2 regions of the Desulfosporosinus sp. genome follow, and region 2 is predicted to be linked to the other one. Evidence: riboswitches for the same ligand, from Rfam matches in the RefSeq annotation. Region 2 holds a riboswitch; the other holds the start of a gene.
The links. A riboswitch is a leader RNA that binds a small molecule or an ion and turns the genes downstream of it on or off. The one in region 2 is predicted to bind thiamine pyrophosphate.

Region 1: it holds a riboswitch for thiamine pyrophosphate, as region 2 does, so the genes downstream of both, thiD (bifunctional hydroxymethylpyrimidine kinase/phosphomethylpyrimidine kinase) here and HGJ98_RS19830 (MTH1187 family thiamine-binding protein) in region 2, are expected to answer to the same signal.

What each region holds. Positions count from the first base shown of each region.
Region 1 is NZ_JABZFS010000014.1:132,737-139,326, forward strand. It holds gene HGJ98_RS03325 (SDR family oxidoreductase) at 1-8, opposite strand, end outside; gene HGJ98_RS03330 (aspartyl-phosphate phosphatase Spo0E family protein) at 178-351, opposite strand; gene thiE (thiamine phosphate synthase) at 498-1,145, opposite strand; gene thiM (hydroxyethylthiazole kinase) at 1,138-1,950, opposite strand; gene cytX (putative hydroxymethylpyrimidine transporter CytX) at 1,917-3,146, opposite strand; gene thiD (bifunctional hydroxymethylpyrimidine kinase/phosphomethylpyrimidine kinase) at 3,143-3,946, opposite strand; TPP riboswitch at 4,058-4,172, opposite strand; gene HGJ98_RS03355 (HD domain-containing phosphohydrolase) at 4,258-6,590, opposite strand, start outside.
Region 2 is NZ_JABZFS010000080.1:105,693-112,282, forward strand. It holds gene HGJ98_RS19810 (cation:proton antiporter) at 1-460, shown strand, start outside; gene HGJ98_RS19815 (ABC transporter ATP-binding protein) at 498-1,244, opposite strand; gene HGJ98_RS19820 (ABC transporter substrate-binding protein) at 1,270-2,271, opposite strand; gene HGJ98_RS19825 (ABC transporter permease) at 2,335-3,108, opposite strand; gene HGJ98_RS19830 (MTH1187 family thiamine-binding protein) at 3,080-3,376, opposite strand; TPP riboswitch at 3,461-3,567, opposite strand; gene carB (carbamoyl-phosphate synthase large subunit) at 3,661-6,590, opposite strand, start outside.

The DNA of each region.
Region 1 (6,590 bases), on a different contig from region 2:
TTTAACAATTTAGACTCCTCCCAATTTATGTAATTTTGCATACATTAATATTTCCTAGTATAACTCACACTCTAATTAGGGACAATGGACAGAATAATAATTTTATCAGCTGGATAAAAGTCATTGTTCATTTACTAAAGAATACAATCCTTGTGCCTAAGGTAGATAAATATTTATTTACATTTTGCTGTTCTTATCTAATAGTTCCTGATATTTATCCAATACTTCATCTAAAGCTTGACTTGCTGCTATAACTTCTGGATCTGTGTAGGTTCGCCCATTTTTTGCTCTGATCAATTCTGATCGTAATTCTTCAATCTGCTTAATTAACTCATTTAACGATTGAGACACTTTGTTCCTCCGTTTTAAGTTCATTCCACAATTTTATATTATACAGAAATTATGTATTAAAATCTAATGATATCTTAAACAAACAGGACTATTTCACATTTGAAATAGTCCTGTTTAATAATACCCAAAATCCAAAAATGATTTTTTTAAATATCCGTTTTCTGTTGGTTCTTTATGACTACCCGCAACTGTTTTGCAGCCATTAAGATGTCCTCTTGAGCCAATATGGCAGACACAACAGAAACCCCATCAATTCCCGTAGTCATAACTTGTTGAATGTTTGTTATATTGATTCCACCGATCGCTACCACAGGTATTGAGACTGATTTTTTAATAAGTTCCAATTTCTCGAGACTGACCTCTTTTGCGTCACTCTTAGTTGATGTATTAAAAACAGCTCCAACCCCCAAATAGTCCGCACCCTGTTGTTGGGCAAGTAGGGCTTCGGCCAGAGTACTAGCCGAGACCCCAATAATTTTGTTTGGTCCTAAAAGCTCCCGCGCTTTTAGCATTGGAAGATCGTCTTGTCCAACATGTAATCCATCAGCATCTACCGCAAGGGCAATATCAAGACGGTCATTAATAATTAGCGGAATCCTATACCGAGTTGTTATCTCTTTTACCCTTACAGCTAATTGTAAGAATTCCTTTGTTGAGACTGACTTTTCCCTTAGCTGAACTAGGGTAACTCCACCGTGAATAGCCGACTCAATGCCCTGAGCTAAATCCCGCTCTCCGAGAAGTGTTCGATCAGTGACTAAATATAGACTATAGTCGATCTTGACTTTACTCATAAAAAATCTTACCTTCTTTTGCCAGGATTTCGGGGGTTAGATTATAAATACTATCCATAAGCCTAACTCTAAATGTACCTATCCCTTCTCCTTGGCGCAGCGAAGCTTGGGCTATTTCTCCAGCCAGACCCATACTGATTATGCCCGCCGCTGCAGCTGTAAAGTAATCTTTAGTTACGCCGCAAAATGTTCCCACTAGAGAGGTCGTCATACACCCTGTCCCTGTAACATCTGCCAAAATTTTATGTCCATTTTCGAGAAAGCAAACATTCAGTCCATCAGATATGACATCAGTTTTTCCGGTTATAGCAATTATGGAGCCAAACTCAGAAGCTAGTTTCTTTGCAACAACTGAACTATCTTGTTCATCCGCGAGTGAATCGACTCCTTTGATGGCTACTTCTAAACCTGCTAAGACTTTGATTTCCGACATATTTCCTCGAATAACTTCAGGTTTAATTTGCCTAATCAGTTTTTCAGCTGTTTTAGTTCTAAGCTTTGTTGCACCTACTCCTACAGGGTCAAGAATTACTGGTATGCCCAATTCTTTCGCTTTTAATCCAGCTATCAACATGCTTTCTATTGTTCTGGAATTTAGAGTACCTATATTTAGCACTAAAGCAGAAGCAAAGCCTACCATTTCTGCTACCTCTTCTAGATCGTCTGCCATAACAGGGGAACCTCCGATGGCCAAAACAATATTAGCACAATCGTTGACTGTAACATAGTTGGTTATATGGTGGATCAAGGGACTCTTCTCTTTAATGACACTTAAGCTTGCACAGATTTTTTCACGTATTTCCATTTAGCAGTCAACCTCCATGTAATAAGATGTACAATACTGATAATTGACATAACCGGAATAGTCGCACCCAGAACAAAATCAAATTTGACAAACTGGTAGTATAACGCAGTTCCAAGTGCACAAAGGGTTAATGTGCCCCAGTTAATCACAAGGTCCGCTTGGATCTTCTTATTTTTCAAAAGGAAATAATCCGTTAACAGGATTGCAAACAAAGGAGCAAACACTGATCCGATAGCATAAAGGAAATATTCATACTGCTCGATATTCACGGCGATTGCTAATCCAGTACCAATAGCCGTCATAACAATCGTAACCGTTTTCTCATTTAATTTAGGGAAAATATTTAAGCACGAAACTCCAGCTGAATAAGCATCAAGGAAAGTCGTTGTTACCGTTGCTAAAATGATAATTCCTAAGGCAACTATACCGAGATTTGCAGCCAGTAACATTGCAGACGGATCAGCATCTGAGGCGATAATTGCAGATCCCAAGCCAATTATATACATCCAACTACTTCCGATGAAGTATCCTAGCCAACTTCCTCCTGCCCCTCCACTCTTTGTCTTTGCAAATCGCGTATAGTCGGATATTAGCGGCAGCCAGGATAAAGGCATGATTACGGATAGTTCCAAAGCAGAACCAAAGGCCAAATCTCCAGCAACCTGCTTTGTAAACAACTCGTGGTTACGGAAAATAATTGAGCTTAAGACCAAAGTTAAAAGGAAGAGTAAAATAACGGCGAAATGGTTTGCCCTTTTCCAACCGCTATCTCTACCAAGCCATGACCAAACCATTATCAAAATTCCGATGATTAAACTCCAAACAGTTATATTATTAAATGCCCATAAAGTATTAGTGATGTGATTAACCGACCGGGCCCCAACAATAATCATAACTGCTGTCCAACCTAATAACTGTAAAACATTCAAGATCGAGAATAAGTAGGAACCGTATTCACCAAAGGAGATACGCGTCGACATGATAGCTGGGATTCTCTCTTGGGTTCCAATGATTCCTCCCAGCACTAAAATAGTCGTCCCAACCAAGTGTCCAAGCAGGATAGCCAAAACCCCCATCTTAAATCCCAAGGGGGCTAGAAGACCACCCGTCACTATTTCAGCCACTGATATAGCTGCACCAAACCATAGGGTTGCAAAATTAAACCCACTTAAATTATTTTTTGAAGTTGTGCTCACTCAATTAATCCCGCCTTTTTATAAAGTGTATAGAAGTGATGGGTTGGGCCTACGCCTTTTCCAATTGGTAAGGAATTCTGAATAGCAATCGTTATATACTCCTTTGCTAGGGTGATAGCTTGATTAAGGCTGTGTCCTAAGGCCAGATTTGCCGTGATGGCCGACGAAAGTGTACATCCCGTTCCGTGAGTATTCTTAGTTGCAATCCTTGCAGAGGAATAGTATCTAAACTCCTGTCCATCAAATAGGATATCAATAGAATCCTCTTCCAAGTGCCCCCCTTTAAGGAGTACATTCTTCACTCCCATCTGAAATATAGCTTTGGCAGCCTCCTCCATATGCTTTAGCGTGTGTATGGACTTATTCGTCATAACTTCAGCCTCTGGAATATTAGGTGTAACAACCATTGCCATTGGCAGTAATTCCTTAATTAAAGTTGCTTCAGCTTCTGGATTTAACAAATGGTAACCGCTCTTAGAGACCATGACAGGGTCTAAAACAATGGTTTTAGGCTTATAGATTCTTAACTGTTCCACAATTACCTCTATTGTAGGAACTTGTGAAACCATACCGATTTTGACTCCATCAACTTCAATATCATCAAAAATCGCCTCAATTTGCTTTGCGATTACGTCTTTAGAGATATCCTGTACAGCAAATACCCCCTGGGTATTTTGAGCGGTGACTGCCGTAATTACGCTCATTCCAAAAACCCCATGAGCAGAAAACGTTTTTAAATCTGCTTGAATCCCTGCGCCCCCACTAGAATCTGAACCAGCTATAGTAAGTACCTGTTTCATAACGCACCTCCAATATGTTTAATTTCTCTTTTAAAAACTTGGCTACCCAAGAACCTCATAAAACCAAAAAGAGCACATATCTCCAGAATAAGATAGTGCTCTTCCAATTTCATAAAAGAGTAAACTGCTTACCTACGCTGGCATTATCCAGATCAGGTTAAAAGGGTCTTAGACTTATAAGGGTCTAAATCTCAGCCAGCCAATTCCAGCACCCCTGCTCATTATTCAGTTTTTATTAAATTAACATGTGGAGAATATAAAGTCAATGGTCAATACTTAGCTCTTTGAGATTTAAACGAATTTAATTTAATTTACCTGATGGCTTTAATAAATATGGGCACAAGGTCGGGATCAAATTGCATCCCCATGTTATCGATTAATTCTTTAAATGCTTGCTCCTGGCTCAAGGCTTTCCTGTAGGGTCGATTGCTTGTCATTGCATCGTAGGCATCAGCTATTGCTAAAATGCGGCACTCTAAGGGGATATCATCTTCTTTAAGCCCTAATGGATAACCTTGACCATTCCACCACTCATGGTGTCTTAGTATACAATCAGCGATCGGCAGTAAGTCTGGGGCCGACTGAGCAATGCGATGTCCAATTTCACTATGTCGCTGCATTTCCTTGAACTCTTCCTCTGTAAGACGTCCTGGCTTGAAAAGAATACTATCAGGAATGCCCACTTTACCGATATCATGGAACTGTGCTAAAAGTCGTAAATCTGCAAGAGTCCGCTCCGATAAAGCCAAAGCCTGACCTAGTGTGATCACTAGTTCTTGTAACCTGTCCGCATGCCCTTCAGTAATAAAATCTCTTGCTTCGAGTGCTTTCATCATGGCCTGCACCAAGGCACTGCGCGTACTTTTACTTCGATGTAGTTTTTCGCGATACATTCCATCGTCTGCTTCTCTAAACACTTCGTCGACATTGACAATTGTTTTCTCGCTTACTGCAAAACCCATGGATAAGCTAAGAGGAAACTCTTTATTTTCCATATTATATGTTTCGACCACTTTTCTAATTCTGTAGCAGGCTTGTTCTACCACCGATAATTCACTCTTTGGTAGAATGATAGCAAACTCATCCCCGCCAATCCTAAATATTAGGTCCTCTTCACGGAAACACTTTTTTATAAGACCAGCGGTCAACCCGAGTAATTTGTCCCCTGTCGTATGTCCCAGTGTATCATTAACTAGTTTTAGTCCATCTACGTCACAAACTATAATCCCAACTGGAGCAAAATCCTGTCCACCAAGTAAACGTATCTTTTCTTCAAAATATGCTCGGTTATACAGGTCAGTTAAGGCATCGTGGAAACTCATGTGCTCGAGCCTCTCCTGAAATTGCTTACGCTCAGTGATATCTTCTCCGATACTTGCGATCCCCGAGATATTACCCTCTGAATCAAACAAGAGGGTATGGTTCCAGTGAACAACCCGTGTATTCCCGTTTTTTGTTTGAATAGGATAAATATTATGAACTACAATATTCTTACTTTCTAGGACTTCTCTAAACCAAGCATTTGCACTTTTTCTTATACCTATGGGAATAAAAACATCAAAGAAGTTATGTCCTACGACCTCATCTCTTTGAAATCCTGTTAGACCCAGTATAAAGTCATTACAAAAGATAATCCGACCGTCCTTATCCATAATCCCTGTAATAAGTTTCACGTTCTCGAGCATGGATCGGAAACGTCGTTCTGATTCTCTATGTAACTTTTCCTTGGATTGAAGTTTTTCGTAATTAGATCTTAATTCCTCTTCAACAGCCTCAAGTTCTTCGTAACTACACTCTAAATCTTTTTGAACCATCATTTTTTCGATAATCTCTTGTTTAAGATTCACTTCGGAACTTTCTAGCTTTCTAAAGTTTTCTTGTAGTGCTGCAGTCATCCTCCGGAAGTTAGTAGCAAGAGCCTCAACTTCAATTACTGGACTCTCTAGCTGATAATTACTCTCACGTTCATATATATTATCATTGAGTTCTGCAGTAAATTTTGTCAATTCAGTCAGGGGATGGACAAGCCAACGCCTCATTAAAACGACCATAACAATCCCTAAAAAGCTCGTAATCGCGATAAAGTAGATGGGCAAGTAATACAGCTGATTTAAAACATAGGTGACCGGAACCGTAACACCTAACGACCATTCAATGCCTGGTACTGGAGCATAGGCTAGGTATTTATCTCCATCTTCAAATGTATTCTTTGTCACTCCAGTTTCACCGCGAATCATTTTTTTAATGGTATCCCTATAATCTAGTGAAGTACGATTATACATTCGCCCATTGTAACTCATAATATAATCCTCTTTAGGGTGAATAATCATCAGACCATCTTTTTGAACAATAAATGTATTACCGATCTCTCCAACCCCTTTTGACGAAACGAGTTGGATCAGTTCCGATAAATTAATACTCCCACCTAATAGACCTACCACCTTATTCCCTATCCTAATCGGAGCAGCAACAACAATACTATGACTACTATTCCCTCTGGAAAATAAGGGATCTGATACTACAGACTCGCCTGTAGCCATGACCTCCTGAAAGTAATGACGATCGATGATACTACCTCTCTGACCGGAATTTAGTAAGTAATTACCTTCGATATCCACATAGAAAAACTCTTCATAGTCTTTAT
Region 2 (6,590 bases):
AGAAACAGAGCATTCCGAACGTATAGAGCATTTAATTGTTTCCTTTAGAGATTTCTTTGGGGCTCTTTTTTTCTTTAGTTTTGGCCTAAGCATTGACCCTTTTGCCTTGGGGGGAGCTGTTTGGCCTGCCGTAGCAGCTGTTCTCTTAACTCTCTTAGGTAATATCGTGTCCGGCGTCTGGGCAGGGAGAAAAGCGAGTCTTTCCCACAGAGCTTCACTGAATATTGGTTTATCCATTATTTCGAGGGGTGAATTTTCGATCATTTTAGCCACTCTTGCAAAAGCAGGCGGATTATTGCCTGCACTCCAACCCTTTGCCGCCTTATATGTTCTCATTCTCGCCATTCTAGGCCCCCTAATGACGAAGGAATCTCGTTGGGTCTATAATCAATTAAGGCCACTGCTGAAATGGCCGCAAATTCCTGATAGAAGGAAGTTAAGAAAAAGTACAGGTCAATGAGTGAACAACTCATTGACCTGTACTCTTTTTGCTAGGTCTAAGAGGAAAGTTGCTTAATAATCTGTCGTTTATATCGGATAAATGCCTCGGAGACCGAGAACTGATCTCCTCTAGGTCGTGGCGTATCGATAACAATCTCATGAGCAATCATCCCGGGAGGTCCAGTCATGATATAGACCCTATCCGAAAGCAAAATGGCTTCATCAACATCGTGGGTGATGAATAACGCAGACATGTTAATGCGTCCCATTAACTCGAGATACCACTTGTGCATCGCATTTTTTGTAATGGCATCCAAGGCAGAAAAGGGCTCGTCAAAAAGTGCCACCTCGTGGGAAAATAAATACGTTCTTAAGAGTGCAGCACGCTGGCGCATCCCTCCTGAAAGCTGGATGGGATACTTCTTCTGAGTCCCCTCCAGTCCAAAATCTGCGAAGTAGCTAAGCGCCTGAGTTCTGGCCTTCTGCTTGTTTACACCCCGAATAAAAAGCGGCAATGCAACATTATCCAGCACAGTCAGGTGGGGCTGCATCAAGTCTTTTTGCTGCATATAGCTCACTTTGCCTGCCTGCCCGGTTATATCCTCACCATTTAAGAGCACATGCCCTGTTTCAGGGGGAAGCACGCCTGCAATCACGTTGAAGAGAGTACTTTTGCCGATCCCACTTACACCTAATAAGCTTACCAACTCGTTCTCTCCAAGGTTAATATTGATATCCTTGATGATTAATTCACCCGCAAAACTCTTAGATATAGTTTGGGTTTCAAGCTTTATTTTACCCATGGTTACTCCTATATGTCATGAAGCCCTACTTGGCCAGATAAGCGTTTGTAAATCCTGCTCCAGAATCGAGTTTATTCGGTATGAGCTTGTTCTCAAACATCCAGGTATAGAAATTGTCCCACCGCTCCTGATCAATATATCCCCATTGTTTGACTTCAGCCTTATACTGATCCGCAAGGTATTTCTGGCTGGCTGTTGCAATATCCAGATCCACTTCAGGGGCATACTTCACTAGGATTTTAGCTGCTTCTTCTGGATTTGCAATGGCGTATTCGTACCCTTTTGCTACGGCTACTAAAAACTTTTTAGCAGTATCTTCATTTTGATTTAGGTATGTCTGACTGGACGCGATCACCGGGGTGTAAAAATCCAACACTGGATCAATGTCTTTAAAAGAGAAGAAGTTTGTATCTAGACCTTTCACTTTGGTGGCTACTCCATCCCAACCATAGTAAATCCATACGGCATCAACATTGCTTTGCAGGGCTGAAATAATATCAGTTACGGTACTGGGAATCATTTTTACATTATCGTAGTTCCCACCGTCTTTTGTGATGACTTGCTTCAAAATGGCTTTTTCGACAGGGGTATCCCAGGTTGCGTATACTTTGTTCTCCATGTTTTTGGGACCTAGGATATTATCCTCTTTTAAGGAGATAATTCCTGATGTATTATGTTGCAAGATGGTACCTACCGCAACGACATCCAACGGACTATTCGAGGTAATAGCAGCGGCAATTTCCTCTTGGAAACTTACTGTAAACTCTGCCTTTCCCGCTGCTACTAGGGGCAAAGCTCCACCCTCTGGGGGTTGAATGATATCGACTTCCAGACCAGCATCCTTAAAATATCCTAATTCCTTTGCAGCGTATACTCCCGTATGGTTGGTGTTGGGGGTCCAATCCAGGACAAAGGTGATCTTTTCGGTCGACTGTTGGGTTGGCTTTTCTGTACCTGTTTGTGAACAGCCAGTTAAGCCAATTATCATTAAAACCGCAGCCATCAAAGCAACAAACTTCTTTTTCATGTTCTTTCTTACTCCTCTACTTAAATACTTATGGTCTTATCTTTCATAGTACATCTTAGTTGATTAATTTCTTTCCTCCTCGGTATGTCTCCAAGGCATTGCCCTACGTTCTAATAGCCCTACGCATTTCATGAGCAATAAACTCAATATGATAATAAGGAAAATAACTGCGAACATCTTATCAAAGGCGTAGGATTTCCGCACGCGAGTCATATATACTCCTAATCCACTATTTCCACCCAGCCATTCCGCTATGACTGCACCAACAATAGAATAGGATACGGATATTTTGAGACCCGAAAAGAAACCCGGCAAGGCATTGGGCAGCTTAATGTAGCGATATATTTGCCACTTCCTGGCACCCATGGCACGCATTAAATTCATTGCATCCGTATCGGAGGATTTGAAACCACCTAAAAGCGCGATGGTCATCGGGAAAAAGCACGTTAATACTACTAGTGTGATCTTAGGTGCCATATCATACCCCAACCACAATACTAATAGAGGAGCAAGGGCAACCGTAGGAATCGTTTGAGTGACGACCAAAAGGGGATGTACGGCTTTATATAAAGCTTCAAACCGATCCATCAAAAGTGCTATGCTAAACGCTAAAACAATGCTAATAGCCAAGCCTCCAAAGGCTTCTGTCAAAGAAACTGCTGCATGCTGCATGAGCTCGGAAAACGAGTTGATAAAGGCTCGGATCACGTCGATGGGGGAAGGCAACATAAACTTAGGAACAAATCCGGTTTCCGTCACCATATGCCATACCAGCAGTAAGAATAGTAATAGTGCTGTTGGATAGAGCTTATTGGTGATGTTTTGTAACTTTTTCATCGATGGTCCAAATTCCGCCACCAGGCTTATAGCTGATTTTTACATAGGACATCACACTAGGTGCACCTTCCTCGATACAAATCAACTGGCAGCGTTTAACAATATCCATGAGCTGTTCAAAGTCTCCCTCAATAGTCGTTTCAAATGGGCCCACAAAGACATTAAGTCCAGTCGATTTTAAGTACTCAATAACTTTGTCCACTACGTGTAGGATTTCTTCTCCCTCCACTGCCGGTAGTACTTGGATCGCAACACTCGCATTAATCATCTGCTTTCCCTCCTTCTTTGTTATATAAAATAAAAAAACCCTCTAAAATTGTAGAAGGTTCTTACTCACGCAATGATCGGCATCGATACATGCACTATAATTCCCTCCGCTAGCATTACCTAGTTCAGGTCAATGGGTCGGAAACTCATATTTCCCTCTCAGCCGATAGATCAGCTCCCCAAATATTTATTATTTTCGTAATCATAGCATCTCGGTTAGGCGTTTGTCAACTTACATCTAGTGGGACGGGGGGACAGGTTCCTAGTCCCCCCGTCCCACCCGGTTTACATCACCAAATACTCCTGTAAAGCGAGAACCTGGGGAGACGTATGACTTCGTATCTCTTGGAACGCTCGGACGACGGCTTTCGCAGTATCCATTGACGAAAAACATGGGACGCCGTGTTCTGCAGCTAACCTCCTCAGAAGATAACCAGTCCTCTCCGGGGTTCCTTTATTAGGCGTGCTAAGGATGAAGGAGAATTCTCGCTGTCTTATGGCTTCTTGAAGCGCCTGGCTGGATTCAGTCACTTCTTCTACCTCTACACCACATAGGGCTAAAGCCTTGGCAGTATCTCCGGTTCCCTTGACACCAAATCCCAACTGAGCTAGTTGTCGAGCCAGGGTAATCGCTTCTGGCCGATCTTTCTCTGCAACAGATACTAGAATATTCCCATCTTTGGGGAGGGGAATACGAGAAGCCGCAAAAGCCTTGGCTAAAGCATGCCCGAATTGGGTATCCATCCCTAATACTTCCCCTGTTGACTTCATTTCAGGGCCTAAGGAAGTTTCGACCTTTGTCAATTTTTCAAAGGAAAAAACCGGAGCTTTAACAACGACGAAGGGAACTTCAGGAGCAAGTCCATGGTTATAGCCCATATCCTTCAAGGTCTTGCCAAGAGCAACTTGAACAGCTAAGTTCACCAGGGGAATCCCCGTCACTTTAGAAAGAATCGGAACCGTACGGCTTGCACGTGGGTTCACTTCTAGAACATATACCTTGCCTCGCACGACGACAAATTGAATATTGATAAGTCCTCTGATTCCAATTCCTTCAGCCAGACGACAGGTGAAATCTTCGATTTGTTCGATTTCAGCAGGGGTTAAACTCTGGGGCGGATAAACTGCCAGACTGTCTCCTGAGTGGACACCGGCGCGTTCGATATGCTCCATGATGCCTGCTATTATCGTGGTCTCTCCGTCTGAAACCGCGTCAACTTCAACTTCTTTTCCATCCAAATATCTATCCACCAAAATCGGATGCTCTGGAGATAGATGAATCGCCCGCCTTAAATAATCTTCCAGTTCATCTAGATTCTCTACCACTTGCATAGCACGACCACCAATGACATAGGATGGACGGACAATCACAGGAAATTCCAGTTCCTCGGCAATTTTCTTGGCTTGGTCGACTGATATAACACTTCGCCCTTCAGATTGAGGGATTCCTAAACGACCTAATAATTCAGCAAACCGCTCCCGATCCTCAGCCATATCAATCGCATCAACGGGGGTTCCTAGAACTTCTATTCCCGCAAGTTTTAGACGGCCCGCTAAATTTATGGCTGTCTGTCCTCCAAATTGAACTAAGACTCCATCCGCTTTTTCTTTACTTAAGACATGAAGCACATCTTCTATGGTCAAGGGCTCAAAGTAGAGCTTATCTGCAATATCGAAATCTGTGGATACTGTTTCCGGATTATTATTGATCATAATGGCTTCTACACCCGCTTCTTGCAAAGCAGTGAGTGCGTGTACAGAGCAATAATCAAACTCAATTCCTTGCCCGATTCGGATAGGTCCTGAACCTAAGACGACAACCTTAGGACCTGTACTCACCTTTCCCTCATCTTCTTCCTCATAGCTGGAATAATAATAAGGGGTTGCCGAAGCAAACTCTGCTGCACAGGTATCTACAGTCTTATAAACTGGAATAATCCCCAAGTCCCTACGCATCTCACGAACGGTTTCTTCCGAGCGCCCCGAAAGTTTGGCAATGGCTAGATCAGAGAACCCTAGAACTTTTGCCAAGCGCAGTAACTCGGTGGTTAAGGGCTCATTTTGCAAGCGTTGTTCCAGTAGAACTAGCTCTTTAATCTTATACAAATAGAAAGGATCAATCTGAGTAAGCATTTGAACTTCTAGTATGGTCCAATCCCGACGAAAGGCTTCAGGAATTGCGAAAAAACGTTCATGATCGGCTGACGTAAGTTTGTCTTCGATCTCCATCTCTGTCCAACCCCCAGAAGCTTTAATCCGAAGACCGACTGTGCCAACCTCTAAAGAACGGGTTGCTTTTAAAAGGGCGGCTTCCAACGTCCGCTCCATGGCCATTACTTCTCCCGTCGCTTTCATTTGTGTGCCCAGACGATGGTCAGCAGCCGGGAATTTATCAAAAGGCCAACGAGGGAATTTTACAACTACATAGTCCAGAGCCGGCTCAAAACAAGCACTGGTATGACCGGTCACTGGATTCGTCAATTCTGGCAGAGTAAAGCCCACAGACAAAAGAGCCGCCATCTTGGCAATGGGATAACCAGTGGCTTTAGAGGCGAGGGCACTCGAGCGGCTAACCCGGGGATTAACTTCAATTACGACGTATTCTCGATTGACTGGATTTAAAGCAAATTGAACATTACATCCTCCATTAACCCCCAGGGCCCGGATTATCTTTAATGATGATGCTCTCAGCATCTGATATTCGACATCACTCAAGGTCTGCGAGGGGGCAACGACGATGCTATCTCCAGTATGTATTCCTACGGGGTCGATATTTTCCATGTTACATATTGTAATGCAGTTATCTGCCGCGTCACGCATGACTTCATACTCAATTTCCTTCCAGCCAGCCACACTCCGCTCTAAAAGACATTGTCCAATGGGGCTGGCCTGTAACCCTCCCCTTAAAATATCATCGAGTTGTTTGTGGTTTTTGACAATCCCGCCACCCGTTCCGCCAAGAGTATACGCAGGCCGAATAATCAGCGGGAACCCCTGTCTTTTGGCGAATTCCTTGCCTTCTGCTAAGGTGGTTACAATGACGCTTTCGGCCACCGGTTCTCCCAGTGAGAGCATTGTTTCCTTAAAGGCATCCCGATCTTCTGCTTTATAAATTGTCTCTGAGTTACAACCAATGAGATCCACGTTATATTGTTTTAAAAGTCCACCGCGCTCTAATTCCATAGCTAAATTAAGACCTGTTTGCCCACCTAGTG